DNA from 2 places in the Bradyrhizobium sp. INPA03-11B genome. Region 1 is predicted to be linked to the other one. Evidence: riboswitches for the same ligand, from Rfam matches in the RefSeq annotation. Region 1 holds a riboswitch; the other holds the start of a gene.
What was found. Region 1 has a riboswitch for glycine ahead of QMZ05_RS12955 (D-amino acid dehydrogenase). Riboswitches for the same ligand answer to the same signal wherever they lie in the genome.
Positions count from the first base shown of each region.

Region 2: another riboswitch for glycine. It lies ahead of gcvT (glycine cleavage system aminomethyltransferase GcvT); the one in region 1 lies ahead of QMZ05_RS12955 (D-amino acid dehydrogenase).

Region 1 is NZ_JASGSR010000024.1:68,148-76,431, forward strand. Features, by position in the region: gene QMZ05_RS12935 (phospholipase D-like domain-containing protein) at 1-398, opposite strand, end outside; gene QMZ05_RS12940 (hypothetical protein) at 781-1,101, shown strand; gene QMZ05_RS12945 (ABC transporter substrate-binding protein) at 1,252-2,871, opposite strand; gene QMZ05_RS12950 (M20/M25/M40 family metallo-hydrolase) at 3,138-4,268, shown strand; glycine riboswitch at 4,360-4,466, shown strand; glycine riboswitch at 4,470-4,585, shown strand; gene QMZ05_RS12955 (D-amino acid dehydrogenase) at 4,655-6,016, shown strand; gene QMZ05_RS12960 (ABC transporter permease) at 6,175-7,116, shown strand; gene QMZ05_RS12965 (ABC transporter permease) at 7,120-8,007, shown strand; gene QMZ05_RS12970 (ABC transporter ATP-binding protein) at 8,164-8,284, shown strand, end outside.
Region 2 is NZ_JASGSR010000023.1:20,501-28,784, reverse strand. Features, by position in the region: gene gcvH (glycine cleavage system protein GcvH) at 1-93, opposite strand, end outside; gene gcvT (glycine cleavage system aminomethyltransferase GcvT) at 113-1,258, opposite strand; glycine riboswitch at 1,400-1,491, opposite strand; gene alaS (alanine--tRNA ligase) at 1,694-4,366, shown strand; gene QMZ05_RS12080 (cyclic nucleotide-gated ion channel) at 4,378-5,628, shown strand; gene QMZ05_RS12075 (DUF3455 domain-containing protein) at 5,630-6,130, opposite strand; gene QMZ05_RS12070 (NADP-dependent isocitrate dehydrogenase) at 6,168-7,382, opposite strand; gene QMZ05_RS12065 (alpha/beta fold hydrolase) at 7,578-8,284, opposite strand, start outside.

The DNA of each region.
Region 1 (8,284 bases):
GTGCCCCGGTTGAAATAGGCCGACAGGCCGCCGCCCGCATCGCCCGAAGCGACCACCGGCGCCGTCCAGGCCGACACCGAGGCGGGATCGGGCGCGAAGGTCTCGTTCGCGCCGTTCTTCATCGCGGTGACGCGGTACGAGACGTTGTCGGTGTCGACGACGCTGTGATCGGTCCAGATGCAGCGCCGGAACGGCGATTGGGTCGAAGAGATGCCAGCGTCCGCCACCGGCTTCTCGCCGGGCTTCGGCGGGATGCGGTTGGACAGCACGGTGGTCTGCTGCGTGATGTTGTTGCGCCGCTCGAGCTGGAACCCGACCCAGTCGTTCGGCCAGGTGTCGGGCTGCCAGGCGATCAGGACATCATCGGCATTGGCATAGGCCTTGACATTGATGGTCATGATAATCTCCCCGAGGCTCGGTGAATCCACAGGTGCAAACAATGCACGCCGTCCGCGCACGGCTGGAGCGTGCGTCTTCGGACGGCGCCGATCCGGCCCGCAGGACAATACCTCTGTAACCCAAGGTAGATTGTGAAATAGACGACAACTTGCCGCGCAAATCGGCGCAGCGCGGCGACCGGCATCAAGCCCTTATGCGACCGCCCATTGGCATGCCAGCGCGCGCTCACGGCCTGCTCGCATCACCTCATCGTGTCCTCCGGCTGTGGCGAGGTTCACACGCCGCGATCGCCGACTGTGCTATTGCCGAGGCGTTGGAAAATTCCGGCCGCGCATTTCGCGGCGCTCGCATTTCGAGATCAAATTTCTTTGGAGCTAGGCGATGACGATTGCGGATCGCAATCGGATTGCCGGTCGCAATCAGATTGTTGGCAACACTGCGCCCGATCCTGGCGCGTCCATCCTCGAGCACGGCGACGACGCTGCCCATTGCAGCAACGGGCTCAATGCGCAGAGATTCCGCGACGCCCCGCCCGACGAGCGCGCGATCTACCAGCGGTGGATCCGCGGCGCGATCGTGTCGTGCGTCGTGCTGGCACTTGCCGCCGGCGCGGCGGTCTGGATGAACGGCGGCAGCGCCGGACAGACGCAGCTCACGAGCCTGTCGAACGCGAGCAGCGCGAAGACAGGCCACACGCCTTAGCGGCCGCCGGTTCGGTCCGATCAGCGCTCCAGGTCGCCATGCCCCAAGCGGCGCATGCCCCGCCGCGACAGCCACACCTGACGCGCAGCGGCAAAAACGAAAATGGCCGGGGACCAGCCCCGGCCATTCCGCTCTGCGCAAGCCGCAAGCTTACTCGGACTTGTCGATATTCCAGAAGATCGGGGTCGCCGGACCATCCAGCACACCGGTCAGCGACTTACGCCATGCGCTCGGTGCCTGATACTGGCCGAGCGGGATGTAGATGACCTGGTTGTAGGCTTCCTTCTGGACATCGGCAGCGATCTTCTTCTGCTCGTCGAGCGACGGCGCGCGGACGAAGGCGTCCTTCAGCTGTTCGATCTTCGGATCGTCGGCCCAGCCGAACCATCCGCCGTTCTTGCCCTGGCCGCCAATCGAGAGGTTGGCGATCGGGTTGGAGACGTCGGCGCTGACCCAGTTGGTGAAGAACATGTTCCAGCCGCCGTCCTTCGGCGCCTTCTGGCTGGCGCGGCGGGTCACCACGGTCTGCCAGTCGGTCGCCTGCAGGTCGACCTTGAAACCGGCATCGCGCAGCTGCTGGGCGACAACAACCGGCTGCGCCTTGAGCGTAACGACGTCGCCGGGCGCCATGATGACGACCGGCGTGCCGTCGTAACCCGACTCGGCGAGCGCCTTCTTGGCCGCCGCCATGTCGCCTCCCTTCGCCAAGGTCTCACCGCCGATCTCGGACGCGAACGGCGTGTCGCAGATGAAGAAGGAGACGCAGGTCTTGTAATATTTGGGATTACCGACCAGTGCGTCGAGCACCTGCTTCTGGTTGACCGCCAGCAGCGCCGCCTGGCGAACCTTGATGTTGTCGAAGGGCGGATAGAGGAAGTTCATGCGGCCCAGCGTCTGGAAGCCGAACTTGTTCAGCGTCTCGACCTTCAGGTCCTTGTCGGCCTCGAGGATCGACAACGTGTCGAACGACGGGTTCTCCACGAAATCGATATCGCCGGACTGCAGCGCGTTCATCGCGGTCTGCGCGTCGGCCATCGTGACCCACTCGACGCGGTCGACCTTCACGACCTTGCCGCCCGCGGTCCAGCTCGCCGGCTCCTTGCGCGGCACGTAGTCCTTGTTCTTGACGTAGACCGCCTTCACGCCCGGCTGGAATTCCGCCTGGACGAATTTGAAGGGGCCCGAACCGATCTGTTCCGGAATCGGCTTGTCCGGCGGCGTTTCGGCGAGCCGCTTCGGCATCATGAAGGCGACGCGCGACGACGGCTTGCCGATCGAATCCAGCACCAGGCCGTAGGGCTCCTTCAGCTTCAGCGTAATCGTCTTCGCATCGGTGGCTTCGAGGCTCGCCGTGAAGTCCATCAGCTTCTGGCCCATGCCGTCGACCTTGGCCCACCGCTTCAGCGACGCGACGCAGTCTTCGGCGGTCACCGGCGTGCCGTCATGCCATTTCAGGCCATCGCGCAGCGTGAACGTGTAGGTGAGCTTGTCGTCGGAGACCTTCCAGTCCGCCATCTGCGGCTGGATCTTGAAGTTGGAATCGGTCGCCACCAGCGTGTCGTAGACCATGTAGCCATGGTCTCGCGTGATGTAGGCGGTGGTCAGGATCGGATCGATGACGCGCAGATCCGAATGCATCACCGCGGTGATGGTCTTGTCCGCGGCCATGGCCGGTTGCGTAAACGATACTTCCTGCGGCGCAAACGACAGCGCAATCGCCGACAACGCCGCCGCTAGCGTGCGGCGCTTCCAACGCGAGATAGGGTACATGCAAATCTCTCCTGACGTGTAACTGGTCAAAGCCGGCTTATTCGTTATGCATGCGGTTCGTTATTTAGGCGAACTAACATGCTGTATGGCTTGTGAAATCGAGACTTGCACCAAGCGCAAAGCGCGTCAATCGGTTTCGGGCGGGATCGGACGTACACAAACGAATGAGGCCGCGCGCGCGATTTTGGCTTTACAAAATCGTCGACTGAGATTTTCGTGAGCGCCGCGCGATGCCGGCGCCGTCAGAACAACAAGAGGAAAAAACAATGAACCCAGCCAATCTCCCCTTTGATTCCGAAGCGATGCTGCAGGGCCTGCGCAGCTGGGTGGAATGCGAGAGCCCGACCTGGGATGCGCGCGCGGTCGAGCGCATGCTCGATCTCGCCGCGCGCGAGATGGCGATCATGGGTGCGACGATCGAACGCATCGCGGGACGCCAGGGCTTCGCGGGCTGCGTCCGCGCCCGTTTTCCTCATCCGAAACAAGGCCAACCCGGCATCCTGATCGCCGGCCACCTCGACACCGTGCACCCGGTCGGCACCATCGCGAAGCTGCAATGGCGGCGCGACGGCAACAAGTGCTTCGGGCCCGGCATCTTCGACATGAAGGGCGGCAATTATCTGTCGATCGAGGCGATCCGCCAGCTGGCGCGCGCCTCCTTCACGACACCGCTGCCGATCACGGTGCTGTTCACCCCCGATGAAGAGGTCGGCACGCCGTCGACGCGCGACATCATCGAGGCGGAAGCCGCACGCAACAAATACGTGCTGGTGCCGGAGCCCGGGCGGCCGAACAACGGCGTCGTCACCGGCCGCTACGCGATCGCGCGCTTCAACCTGGAAGCAACCGGCAAGCCGAGCCATGCCGGCGCGACGCTGTCGTCCGGCCGTTCCGCGATCCGGGAAATGGCCCGGCAGATCATGGCCATCGACGGCATGACCACCGAGGACTGCACCTTCTCGGTCGGCATCGTGCATGGCGGCCAATGGGTCAATTGCGTCGCGACGACCTGCACCGGCGAAGCGCTCAGCATGGCCAAGCGCCAGGCCGATCTCGACCGCGGCGTCGAGCGCATGCTGGCGCTGTCCGGAACCGCCAACGACGTCAGCTTCAAGGTGACGCGCGGCGTCACCCGCCCGGTATGGGAGCCGGATGCCGGCACCATGGCCCTCTATGAAAAGGCGAAGGGCCTCGCGGCAGCGATGGGCCTCGATCTGCCGCATGGAAGCGCCGGCGGTGGATCGGACGGCAACTTCACCGGCGCGATGGGGATCCCTACCCTCGACGGCCTCGGGGTTCGCGGCGCGGATGCACATACGCTCAACGAACACATTGAAGTCGACAGCCTCGCCGAACGCGGCCGCCTGATGGCGGCGCTGCTGGCGACACTCGACTGACGTCGATTGCACTGCACAACACGTTGGCACTGCCGGATCGAAATTTAGCCTTGTCCAATTTTGAGGCTTCGCCTACGGTCCGGCCGTCCAACGCGACGATGCGGGAGAGATCGAAGCGACAACATTCGTGTTGTTGGCTTCGGCGCCGACGGAGCAACCGCCCCGGAAACTCTCAGGCAAAAGGACCGTATCGTCAGGACGATCTGGAGAGAGACGGACACGACCACTCATCGAGGGCCGTGACGTCCACCGAAGGGGATAGTTCGTATCCGGGCGCAGGCCCGATGCGGATCAAGCTCTCAGGTACCGTGACAGATGGGGCGTCGAAACGACCGGTTTCACCGGTGGTTCGGCGACTCTAACAACACGGGAGCCTGAAGACCATCATGCCACATATTGCAATCATCGGCGCCGGCATCACCGGCGTGACGACGGCCTATGCCCTGCTCGAACGCGGCTACCGCGTGACTGTCCTCGACAGGCATCGCTACGCCGCGATGGAAACCTCGTTCGCCAACGGCGGACAGCTTTCCGCCAGCAATGCGGAGGTGTGGAACAGCGCCGCGACCATTCTGAAGGGGCTGCGCTGGATGCTCCGAAGCGACGCGCCGCTTCTGATGAACCCGAAGCCGAGCTGGCACAAATATTCCTGGATCGGCGAATTCGTCGGCGGCATCACCCGCTATCGCGCCAACACCATCGAGACCACAAAACTCGCAATCGAAGCGCGCAAGCATTTGTTCTCGATCGCACAGCGCGAGAACATCGCCTTCGATCTCGAGCGCCGCGGCATCCTGCACGTCTATCACGACAAGGCCGGCTTCGAGGCCGGCCTGCGCGTCAACACCCTGCTGCAACAGGGCGGGCTCGACCGCCGGCCGGTGACGGCGGACGAAATCCGCAGCATCGAACCCGCGCTACAAACGGCCTGCTATGGCGGCTTCTTCACGCCGTCGGATGCGACCGGCGATATCCACAAATTCACGCGCGGCCTCGCCGAGGCCTGCATCCGTCGCGGCGCAGCTTTCGTCCATGAGGCCGACGTCGACACGATCGCGCGCGGCGATGACGGTTTCCGCATCGGCTGGAACGACGTCGCTTCGCATGATGCCGGCGTCGCGCCACGGCACGAGTTGCAGGCCGACGGCATCGTCATCTGCGCCGGCGTCGCGAGCCGCCACTTCGCAGGCCTGCTCAACGACCGCGTCAACGTCTATCCGGTGAAGGGCTATTCGATCACGGTGCAGCTCGATGCGCCGCAAAGCCGGGACGCCGCGCCGACCGTCAGCCTGCTCGATGAAGCCGCGAAGATCGTGACAAGCCGGCTCGGCGCCGATCGCTTCCGCGTCGCCGGCACCGCCGAGTTCAACGGCTTCAATCGCGATATCAGGGCCGATCGCATCCAGCCGCTGGTGGATTGGGTGCGGCATCATTTCCCGGGGATCGATACCTCGAAAGTCCTGCCCTGGGCTGGCCTGCGCCCGATGATGCCGAACATGATGCCGGTGGTTCGCGCCGGACGGATTCCGGGCGTGTTCTACAACACCGGCCATGGTCATCTCGGCTGGACGCTGTCGGCCGCGACGGCGCAGATGGTCGCAGGGGCGATCGATGACTGGCGCGACCTCGACACGCCGTCGATGGCGCCGGCGCTTGGTGCCGGGCTCGACGATGTATCCGCTCATTCGCGCAAAGCTGGAATCAATCCACCTTCCGGTGGACTGCTTCGAACGTCATCGGAGGAATGATCACGCCCTCGGACTGATTAGCTGCACCGCAAAAACCGCAGCACCGATGGCATGGGACTTGCTGAAGTTCTCCAGTGTGTCCTCAACCATCTGTGCTACGGTCCGGTGTGCAACGGTCCCGCTGGGGACTTCATCGACCACAACCCAACGGATCCAATTTGCTCGGATATCTGCTTCGCCGCATCCTCGCCGCCATTCCCGTGATGGGCGTGGTGGCTCTGTTCGTGTTCCTGTTGCTGCGGCTGACGCCGGGCGACCCGGCCGCCATTCTCGCCGGTGACAATGCGACGCCCGAACAGCTCGATCGTATCAGGACCTCGCTCGGTCTCAACGAGCCGATCTACATCCAGTTCTACACCTGGGTCGCAAAACTGCTGCACGGCGACCTCGGCGTCTCCTTGATCTCGAACAAGCCGATCCTCGAGATGATCGGCCCGCGCCTCGAGCCGTCGATCTCGGTCGCGCTCGCCACCATCATCCTCTCGATCCTGGTCGCGGTGCCGCTCGGCGTGATCGCGGCGTGGAAGCACGGCACCTGGATCGACCGCTTCGTGATGGGACTTTCGGTGCTCGGCTTCTCGGTGCCGGTGTTCGTGATCGGCTATGTGCTAATCCAGGTGTTCGCTATCGACCTGCGCTGGGTGCCGGTGCAGGGCTTCAAGAGCATCTCCGCCGGCTTCGGTCCGTTCTTCGAACGCCTCATCCTGCCGACCTGCACGCTTTCCTTCATCTATGTCGCACTGATTGCGCGCATGACGCGGGCCTCGATGCTCGATGTGCTGGGTGAGGATTACGTACGCACCGCGCGCGCCAAAGGCATCGGCGAGGCCGGCGTGCTGCTGCGCCATGCGCTGCGCAACGCCGCGGTGCCGGTCATCACCGTGATCGGCTCCGGCTTCGCGCTGCTGATCTCCGGCGTCGTCGTCACCGAGAGCGTGTTCAACCTGCCCGGCATCGGCCGCCTCACCGTCGACGCGGTGCTGGCGCGCGACTATCCGGTGATCCAGGCGATGATCCTTCTGACGTCGGGCATCTATGTCGCAGTCAACCTGCTGATCGACGTTGCCTACACCCTGCTCGATCCTCGTATCCGGTACTGAGCAATGGCGATCGAAACCCTCCCTGAATCCTCTCTCCCCGTCACCCGGCCGTTCCGCGTCAGGTTCGGCTTCCTGACCTCGACGCCGATCATCGCGGTTGCGACGATCTGCCTCGTCCTCATCATCCTGATGGCGATCTTCGCGCCGCTCCTTGCGCCCCATGATCCACTCTTGCTGACGCCGGCGCAGCGGCTGAAGCCGTCGAGCGCGCAATATTTGCTCGGCACCGACGCCTATGGACGCGACCTGCTGTCGCGCATCATCTACGGCGCGCGGATCTCGCTGGTGATCGGGCTCGGCGCCGCCGTCTGCTCGATCGGCGTCGGGCTCCTGATCGGCCTCGTCGCCGGCTTCTTCCGCTGGGTCGATGCGGTGATGATGCGCGTGATGGATGGCCTGATGGCGATCCCCGCCATCCTGCTCGCGATCGCCGTGGTGTCGCTGTCCGGCGCCAGCATCTGGACCGTGATGGTCGCGATCACCATCCCCGAGATCCCGCGCGTGGCACGGCTGGTGCGCTCGGTGGTGCTGACCGCGCGCGAGGAACCCTATGTCGAGGCCGCGATCTCGCTCGGCTCGAGCCTGCCGAAGATCATGTGGCGGCATCTGATGCCGAACACGATCGCGCCGCTGATCGTGCAAGGCACTTACGTTTGCGCATCCGCGATCCTGACCGAGGCGATCCTGTCGTTCCTCGGCGCCGGCATCTCGCCGGAAACGCCGACCTGGGGCAACATCATGGCCGAGGGCCGCGCCTATTTCCAGGTCAAGCCGTCGCTGATCTTCTGGCCGGGGCTGCTGCTCTCGATCGCCATTCTCAGCGTCAATCTGATCGGCGACGCCGCGCGCGACGCGCTCGATCCCCGCATGAAGCAGCGTGAGGGCAAGTGACGGCTTCAATGCAATTGAAGCCGTCATCCCGGGATGGTGCGTTAGCACCAGACCCGGGATCTCGAGATTCCGGGTTCGATGCTTCGCATCGCCCCGGAATGACAGTGGACAAATTCCGTCGCCGCGCGCGCCGCAGCAGCGCCAAGAGAGCCTGACATGACCAACGTCGTCCTCGACATCAACAATCTCGTCGTCGGCCTCGGCCGCAAGGCGGACGCGCATCGCATCATCGACGATCTGTCGCTGCAAGTGCACGAAGGCGAGACGCTGTGCCTGG
Region 2 (8,284 bases), on a different contig from region 1:
GAGCTGCGATTGCGCATAATCGGTGATCCCGATCGTGGCGACATCGCCCTCGATGCGGAGCCATTCGTGGTCGGACGTGTACAGCGTCGTCATGGGATCGATCCTTTGGCGTTTAGCGTTTGTAGGTATTGGGGACGAAGGGCGTGGCGGCGACTTTCAGCGGCAGCCGCTGGCCACGCACTTCGGCGAAAACAGTGGTGCCGACCGCGGAAAGGGCGGTGGGCAGATAGCCCATCGCGACCGGCGCATTGAGGCTCGGGCCGAAGCCGCCCGAGGTCACCTTGCCGATCTGCTCGGTCGAGGTCGGGTCGGCGAACAGCAAGGCGCCTTCGCGCACCGGCGCGCGGCCCTCCGGCCTGAGCCCGACGCGGCGGCGTGCGGCGCCGTCGGCGAATTGCGCAAGAATCTTGTCGGCGCCCGGAAAACCGCCGGCGCGGGCGCCGCCGCTGCGGCGGACCTTCTGCACCGACCATTCCAGCGCGCCTTCGACCGGCGTCGTCGTGGTGTCGATATCGTGACCGTAGAGGCAGAGCCCGGCTTCGAGCCGCAAGCTGTCGCGCGCGCCGAGGCCGATCGGCAGCACGTCGGGATTGTCGAGCAGCGCAGTGACCAGGGCTTCGGCCTTGTCGGCCGGCACTGAAATCTCAAAGCCGTCCTCACCGGTATAGCCGGAGCGCGAGACGAAGCAGTCGATGTCGGCGACGCGGCGCGGGCCGGCATCCATGAATTTCATCGAACTGACATCTGCACAAAGTTTTGCCAGTGCCGATTCGGCCTTCGGGCCTTGCAGCGCGATCAGCGCACGGTCGGCCAGCGACACGATCTCGCAGCTATCGGAGAGATGCGCGCGCAGATGCGCCTCATCCTCGGCCTTGCAGGCCGCATTGACCACCAGGAACAGGTGATCGCCGAAATTCGCCACCATCAAATCGTCGAGCAGGCCACCGTCGTCATTGGTGAATTGCGTGTAGCGCTGCCGTCCCGGCGCGATGCCGACGATGTCCTGTGGCACCAGTTTTTCGAGCGCCAGCGCCGCGTCGCCGACCTTGCCGGATTTGGCCTTCAGCACGAGCTGTCCCATGTGGGACACCTCGAACAGGCCGGCGTCCTTGCGGGTGTGCAGATGCTCCCTGAGCACGCCCGCCGTGTATTGCACCGGCATGTCGTAGCCGGCGAACGGCACCATCTTGGCGCCGCGCGCCAGATGCAGCGCGTGCAGCGGGGTCTGTTTCAGCGGGGAGGTTTCGTGCGCAAGCATCACAGGGCCCTCGCGGTTCCCATCGGGGACCCATTTCCCCTTGAGAAACCTGCAGAAAGCCCCATCTGTCGCTGTGCCTGAGAGTATTATCCCGTCGGCGGACGCAATCGGGGAGAACCCCAGCGCCTCTTTCCAGATGTCAGACGTCACGCGGTCCTTTTGCCTGAGAGTTTCCGGGGCGGTTGCTCCTTCGGCGCCGGCGGCTAAGGCCGGTCTCTCCCGACGTGACGGGTAACAGGTAGGTAGAAAACACGGCGCCACCAAGACTGTCAACGCAGCTGCAACAACTATCCAATGGGGCTTTGTGCTGCCGCGGCAAGCCCATGATCCGCCTGCACAGTTTCTGGACACCGCAGCTGGCAATGTCTAAAAGCGTTCGGCCGGAAAATGACGCCTTTTTGCGGCTGGCCGGCCCCTTTTTCCGATTGGATGAACATGAGCAGCGTCAACGACATCAGGTCGACATTTCTGAACTTCTTCAAGGAGAACGGCCACGAGATCGTGGCGTCGTCGCCGCTGGTGCCGCGCAACGACCCGACCCTGATGTTCACCAATGCCGGCATGGTGCAGTTCAAAAACGTCTTCACCGGCGTCGAGAAGCGCAGCTATCAGCGCGCCACGACGTCGCAGAAGTGCGTGCGCGCCGGCGGTAAGCACAACGACCTCGACAATGTCGGCTACACCGCGCGCCATCTCACCTTCTTCGAGATGCTCGGCAACTTCTCGTTCGGCGACTACTTCAAGGAGCGCGCGATCGAGCTCGCCTGGAATCTGATCACCAAGGATTTCGGGCTGAAGAAGGACAAGCTGCTCGTCACCGTCTACCACACCGACGACGAGGCGGCGGGCTACTGGAAGAAGATCGCAGGCTTCTCGGACGACCGCATCATCCGCATCCCGACCTCGGACAATTTCTGGGCGATGGGCGACACCGGCCCGTGCGGTCCGTGCTCGGAGATCTTCATCGACCGGGGCGAGCACATCTGGGGCGGACCTCCCGGTAGCCCGGAGGAGGACGGCGATCGCTTCCTCGAATTCTGGAACCTGGTGTTCATGCAGTACGAGCAGGTGACGAAGGAGGAGCGCGTGGCGCTGCCGCGTCCCTCGATCGACACTGGCATGGGCCTGGAGCGCATGGCCTGCATCCTGCAGGGCGTCGAGAGCGTGTTCGAGACCGATCTGTTCCGCCACCTGATCGAGGCGGCTTCGTCGGCGCTCGGCCATGGACCGAACGAGCAGGACGTCGCGTCGTACCGCGTGATTGCCGACCATCTGCGCTCGTCGGCGTTCCTGATCGCCGACGGCGTGTTGCCGTCGAACGAGGGCCGCGGCTACGTGCTGCGCCGGATCATGCGCCGTGCGATGCGCCACGCGCAGCTCTTGGGCGCGAGCGAGCCGCTGATGCATCGCCTGGTCTGGGCGCTGGTCCGCGAGATGGGCCAGGCCTATCCGGATCTGGTGCGCGCGGAGAAGCTGATCGAGGAGACACTGCAGCTCGAAGAGACCCGCTTCCGCAAGACGCTGGTGCGCGGCCTGTCGATCCTCGACGAGAAGAGCGCCGGCCTCAAGAAGGGCGACATGTTCGACGGCGACACCGCGTTCACGCTGTACGACACCTACGGTTTCCCGCTGGACCTGACTCAGGACGCGTTGAAGTCGCGCGGCATCAGTGTCGACCAGGCGGCGTTCACCGACGCGATGGAGCGGCAGCGCGAGAAGGCGCGCGCCTCCTGGGCAGGCTCCGGCGAGGCGGCGACCGAGACCATCTGGTTTCCGCTGCGCGAGAAGCTCGGCGCAACCGAATTCCTCGGCTACGAGACCGAGAGCGCGGAAGGCGCGGTGACGGCACTGCTCAAGGACGGTGCCGAGGTCGATGCTCTCAAGGCCGGCGAGAGCGGCGCGATCGTGCTGAACCAGACGCCGTTCTACGCGGAGTCGGGCGGCCAGGTCGGCGACATCGGCGTGCTCACGGGTGAGGGCGTCAAGTTCCGCGTTACCGACATGCAGAAGAAGGCCGGCGATCTGTTCGTGCATGTCGGCACGGTGGAGCAGGGCACGCTGAACGTCGGCACCGCGCTGCAGCTCGAGGTCGACCATGCGCGCCGGTCGGCGATCCGCGCCAACCATTCGGCAACGCATCTGTTGCATGAGGCGCTGCGCCAGGTGCTCGGCGATCACATCGCGCAGCGTGGCTCGCTGGTCGCGCCCGATCGCCTGCGTTTCGATTTCGTGCACCCGAAGCCGATCACGCCAGAAGAGCTCGCCCGGGTCGAGGACATCGCCAACGATGTCGTGCTCGAGAACGACGAAGTCACGACCCGCGTGATGGCCGTCGACGACGCTCGCGAGGCCGGCGCGCGTGCGCTGTTCGGCGAGAAATACGGTGACGAGGTCCGCGTCGTCTCGATGGGCAAGAGCGCCCGCGACCACGGCCAGAACGCGCTCGGCTGGTCGGTCGAGCTCTGCGGCGGCACCCACGTTCGCCGCACCGGCGACATCGGCCTGATCTCGGTGACCAGCGAGAGCGCTGTCGCCTCCGGCGTCCGTCGCATCGAGGCGCTGACCGGGCGTCACGCGCGCAAGCATGCCAACGACACCATGGCGCTGGCCAAGACCGCGGCGGCCGAGCTGCGCACCACGATCGAGGACGTGCCTTCGCGCATCACAGCCCTGATGGAAGAGCGCAAGAAGCTCGAGCGCGACCTGTCGGATGCCCGGAAGAAGCTCGCGATGGGCGGCGGCGGAGCATCGAACGGTGCTGCCTCAGCCGTTCGCGAGGTCGGCAACGTCAAGCTGCTCGCGCGCGCGGTTGAAGGCGTCGAGACCAAGGACCTGAAGAGCCTGGTCGACGACGGCAAGAAGCAGATCGGCTCGGGCGTGGTCGCGATCGTCGGCGTTACCGAGGACGGCAAGGCCGGCATCGTGGTCGGCGTCACCGCCGACCTGACCTCGCGCTTCAACGCGGTCGAGCTGGTCCGCAAGGGCTCCGAGGTGCTCGGCGGCAAGGGCGGCGGCGGCCGGCCCGACATGGCGCAGGCCGGCGGCCCCGACGGCGCCAAGGCGGACGCCGCGCTGTCGGCGATCGAGCAAGCGATGGCCGGCGCCTGACGGAGAAGCTGATCGTGGCGACGGCTCCGTTCAAGCCCACGATCAGCGATCCCGGACTGCGCAATCGTCTTTACGAGCTGCTCGAGCGCGATGATCTGCCGCATTCGGGCGGCTCGCGGTTTGCCGGGATCATCGTCGCGATCATCACCGTCGACGTGCTGGCGGCGATCTTCGCCTCGGTACCCGAGATCGACGCGCAGTTCGGATGGCTGCTGACGACCGTCGAGATCGCGGCGGTGGCCGCATTCGCGCTGGAATATGCCGCGCGGCTCTGGAGCGTGGTCGGCCATTCCCTGCGCGACATGACGCCATTGCGGGCACGGCTCGAATACGCGCTTTCGACCCTCGGTCTCATCGACCTGCTGGCGTTCCTGCCGTCGGCCATCGCGCTCGCGATCGGTGACAAGACCGCGCTGGTGCTGTTCGGCATGCTGCCGTTCCTGAAGCTGGTGCGATATTCGACCGCGATGCGCTCGCTGCTCGCGGCGCTGCATGCCGAGCGGCGTACGCTGTTCGGCTGCGTCGTGATCCTGACCGGCGCGGTGCTGCTGTTTGCCGCGCTGCTCTATGCCATCGAGCACAAGGTGCAGCCCGACAAGTTCGGCACCATGCCGCAGGCGATGTGGTGGGCGATCGTGACGCTCGGCACCGTCGGCTACGGCGACGTCGTGCCGGTGACGCCGCTCGGGCGGATCGTCACCGTGGTTGCGATCGTGGTCGGGTTTGCGATGATCGCGCTTCCGGTTGCGATCATCTCGACCGCGTTCGCCGACGAGGTGCGGCGCCGCGACTTCGTCGTGACCTGGGGCATGCTGGCGCGGGTGCCGCTGTTCTCGCATCTCAACGCCGCCGACATCGCCGACATCATGCGGCTGTTGCGGTCGCAGACCATCGAGGCCGGCGAGGTGCTGGTGCGGCGCGGCGATGCGGCGTCGTCGATGTATTTCATCACCGCCGGCGAGGTCGAGATCGACCTGCCGAGCCAGCGCGTGCGGCTCGCCGACGGCACGTTCTTCGGCGAGATCGCGCTACTCAGGCGAACCAACCGGTCGGGCACGGTGACGGCGATGCGGAAGACCAAGCTGCTGCTGCTCGATGCGCAGGACTTCCATGCCCTGATCGAGCGCATGCCGGCACTCGCGGCCCATGTCCGGGAGACGGCGGAAGCGCGGCTCGCCGATCCGCTCGCGGCCGGCGGCGACCTTGCTGCCGCAGAGATCGCCCAGGCGCCGCGCGAGACCGACGGCGGTATCCGTGATTAGTTTAGTCGCGGCGCAGGAACACGTAATCCGCTGAGTACGCCGCGCCCTTCAAGGCGCCGGCCTTGTCGCAGGCGCCGCTGAGCTCGCCGCCCGAAGTGTTGATCCGCTGCACGGTGGCAACGCTCGAGAGCACGCCACTGCCGCGGTGGGAGATCACCTCGAGCTTCAGCCAGGCAATGTCTGCGGGCGTCGCGCCAGGCACGCTGCCGGCGGTGCGGGCGGTCACGGCGCTGCCGTCGACATGCTCCCAGTTGGGACCGGCATAGTGCCGGCCGACGGTGCGGCCATTGGCGATCAGGGTGGCGACCGGTTCGCGGAACGACCAGGCCAGCTTGCCGTCGGTGACCGGCTTGCATTCGTAGACCTGGACGCCCTCGGCATGGACCGACAGCACCGGGGACTCGCCGGGCGCCGCGACGGCGTCGGGCAGGGGATCGGCAGCTGATGCCGCCGACCCGGTGAGCAAGAATGATGCGAGCACGACGGCTCTGATGAGGGCCATGGTCACGCTCGCACCTGTCTTCCCAAGACGGCAGCCGTCAGGCCGCCATCGCCTTCGCGAGATTGTCGGACACCTTGTCGAGGAATCCGGTGGTCGAGAGCCAGCGCTGGTCGGCGCCAACCAGGAGCGCGAGGTCCTTGGTCATGTAGCCTTCCTCGACGGTCGAGACGCAGACCTTCTCCAGGGTGGTGGCGAACTTCGCCAGTTCCGGATTGTTGTCGAGCTTGGCGCGGTGGGCGAGGCCACGGGTCCAGGCGAAGATCGACGCGATCGAGTTGGTCGAGGTCTCCTTGCCCTTCTGGTGCTCGCGGTAGTGCCGGGTCACCGTGCCGTGGGCGGCTTCGGCTTCCACCGTCTTGCCATCCGGGGTGAGCAGGACGGAGGTCATCAGGCCGAGCGAGCCGTAGCCCTGGGCCACGGTGTCGGACTGCACGTCGCCGTCATAGTTCTTACAGGCCCAGACATAGCCGCCGGACCATTTCAGCGCCGAGGCCACCATGTCGTCGATCAGGCGGTGCTCGTAGGTCAGGCCCTTGGCCTCGAATTCCTTCTTGAACTCGCGGTCGTAGATGTCCTGGAAGATGTCCTTGAAGCGGCCGTCATAGACCTTGAGGATCGTGTTCTTGGTCGAGAGGTAGACCGGGTAGTTGCGCAGCAGGCCGTAATTGAGCGACGCGCGGGCGAAATCGATGATGGAGTCGTCGAGATTGTACATCTCCATCGCGACGCCGGCGCCGGGCGCCTTGAACACTTCCCGCTCGATCACGGTGCCGTCCTCGCCGACGAACTTCAGCGACAGCGTGCCCTTGCCGGGGAACTTGATGTCGGTGGCGCGGTACTGGTCGCCATAGGCGTGGCGGCCGATGATGATCGGCTTGGTCCAGCCGGGAACCAGGCGCGGCACGTTCTTGCAGATGATCGGCTCGCGGAAGATCACGCCGCCGAGGATGTTGCGGATGGTGCCGTTCGGCGACTTCCACATCTGCTTCAGGCCGAACTCCTTCACCCGGGCCTCGTCGGGGGTGATGGTGGCGCATTTGACGCCGACGCCGACCTTCTTGATGGCTTCGGCGGCGTCGATGGTCACCTGGTCATTGGTTTCATCGCGGTATTCCATGCCCAGATCGAAATAGAGCAGTTCGACATCCAGGAACGGGTTGATCAGCTTGTCCTTGATGTACTGCCAGATGATCCGGGTCATCTCGTCGCCATCGAGCTCGACGACGGGGTTGGATACCTTGATTTTTGCCATGACGGGGAGGCCCTCTTGGGAACGGCGCGCTTTTGACGGCGGGGGTGGAAAATACGCCTGCGCTATAGCACCGCCCGGGGACGGGCGGAAGCGCACCGGTTATGCACTTTCAGCCCATCTTTTCACCGAGAACCGCCATTCTGGCGGCGGCTCTCGGGTCCCTGTTCTGGACCGGTTTTCTTCACCTGCCGTCCGCTAGAATGGCACCTGCGTCGCGGTCCCGGCCACGACGTACCAAGTCACGAACAGGCCGGCGATCAGGGCCCCCGGCAGGCTCGATCCGGTCCGCCGCCAGGTGAAGGTCGCGATCACCGCGACGATCGCCAGCAGCGGCACGAACTGGATCGCGACGATGGTCGAGAGCGGCACGAAACCGGGGTCCGGGACCGGGTTGAACAGCTTACCCGTCAGCCACATCGTGCCGTATTGCAGCACCAGCAACACGATGAAACCGAACGTCAGCGCCAGGATGTTGGTGAGGTAGAGCGCTCCGCGTGGCGCATCCATGGTCGAGAAATTCCGGTGCAGCACGTGCAGCGCCACGACGAAAAACGCCGTGAACGGAATCAGATAGATCAGGAAGATGAGGAATTGCTTCGCGCTCATCAATTTGAGTGCGACGATCCAGAATCTGAAGTCGATCTTGAAGGCGAGGTCGGCGAGCCAGAGCGCGGCGTAACCCACCGCAACCGAGATCACCGCGATCACGACGGATTGACCGACAAGGCCGGCCCGGCTGGTGCGCTTCGGCGCGAACGGCATCAGGGCTAAAGTGATCAGGCCGTTGATGATGGCCCAGACCAGGATCTGGTTGGTGATGCCCTGCGGCAGGACCGCGCTCGGGGTGACGAAGGTGCCGCCGAGCGCGAAGGCCGGGTAATAGGTCAGCGCCGGGATGAAGG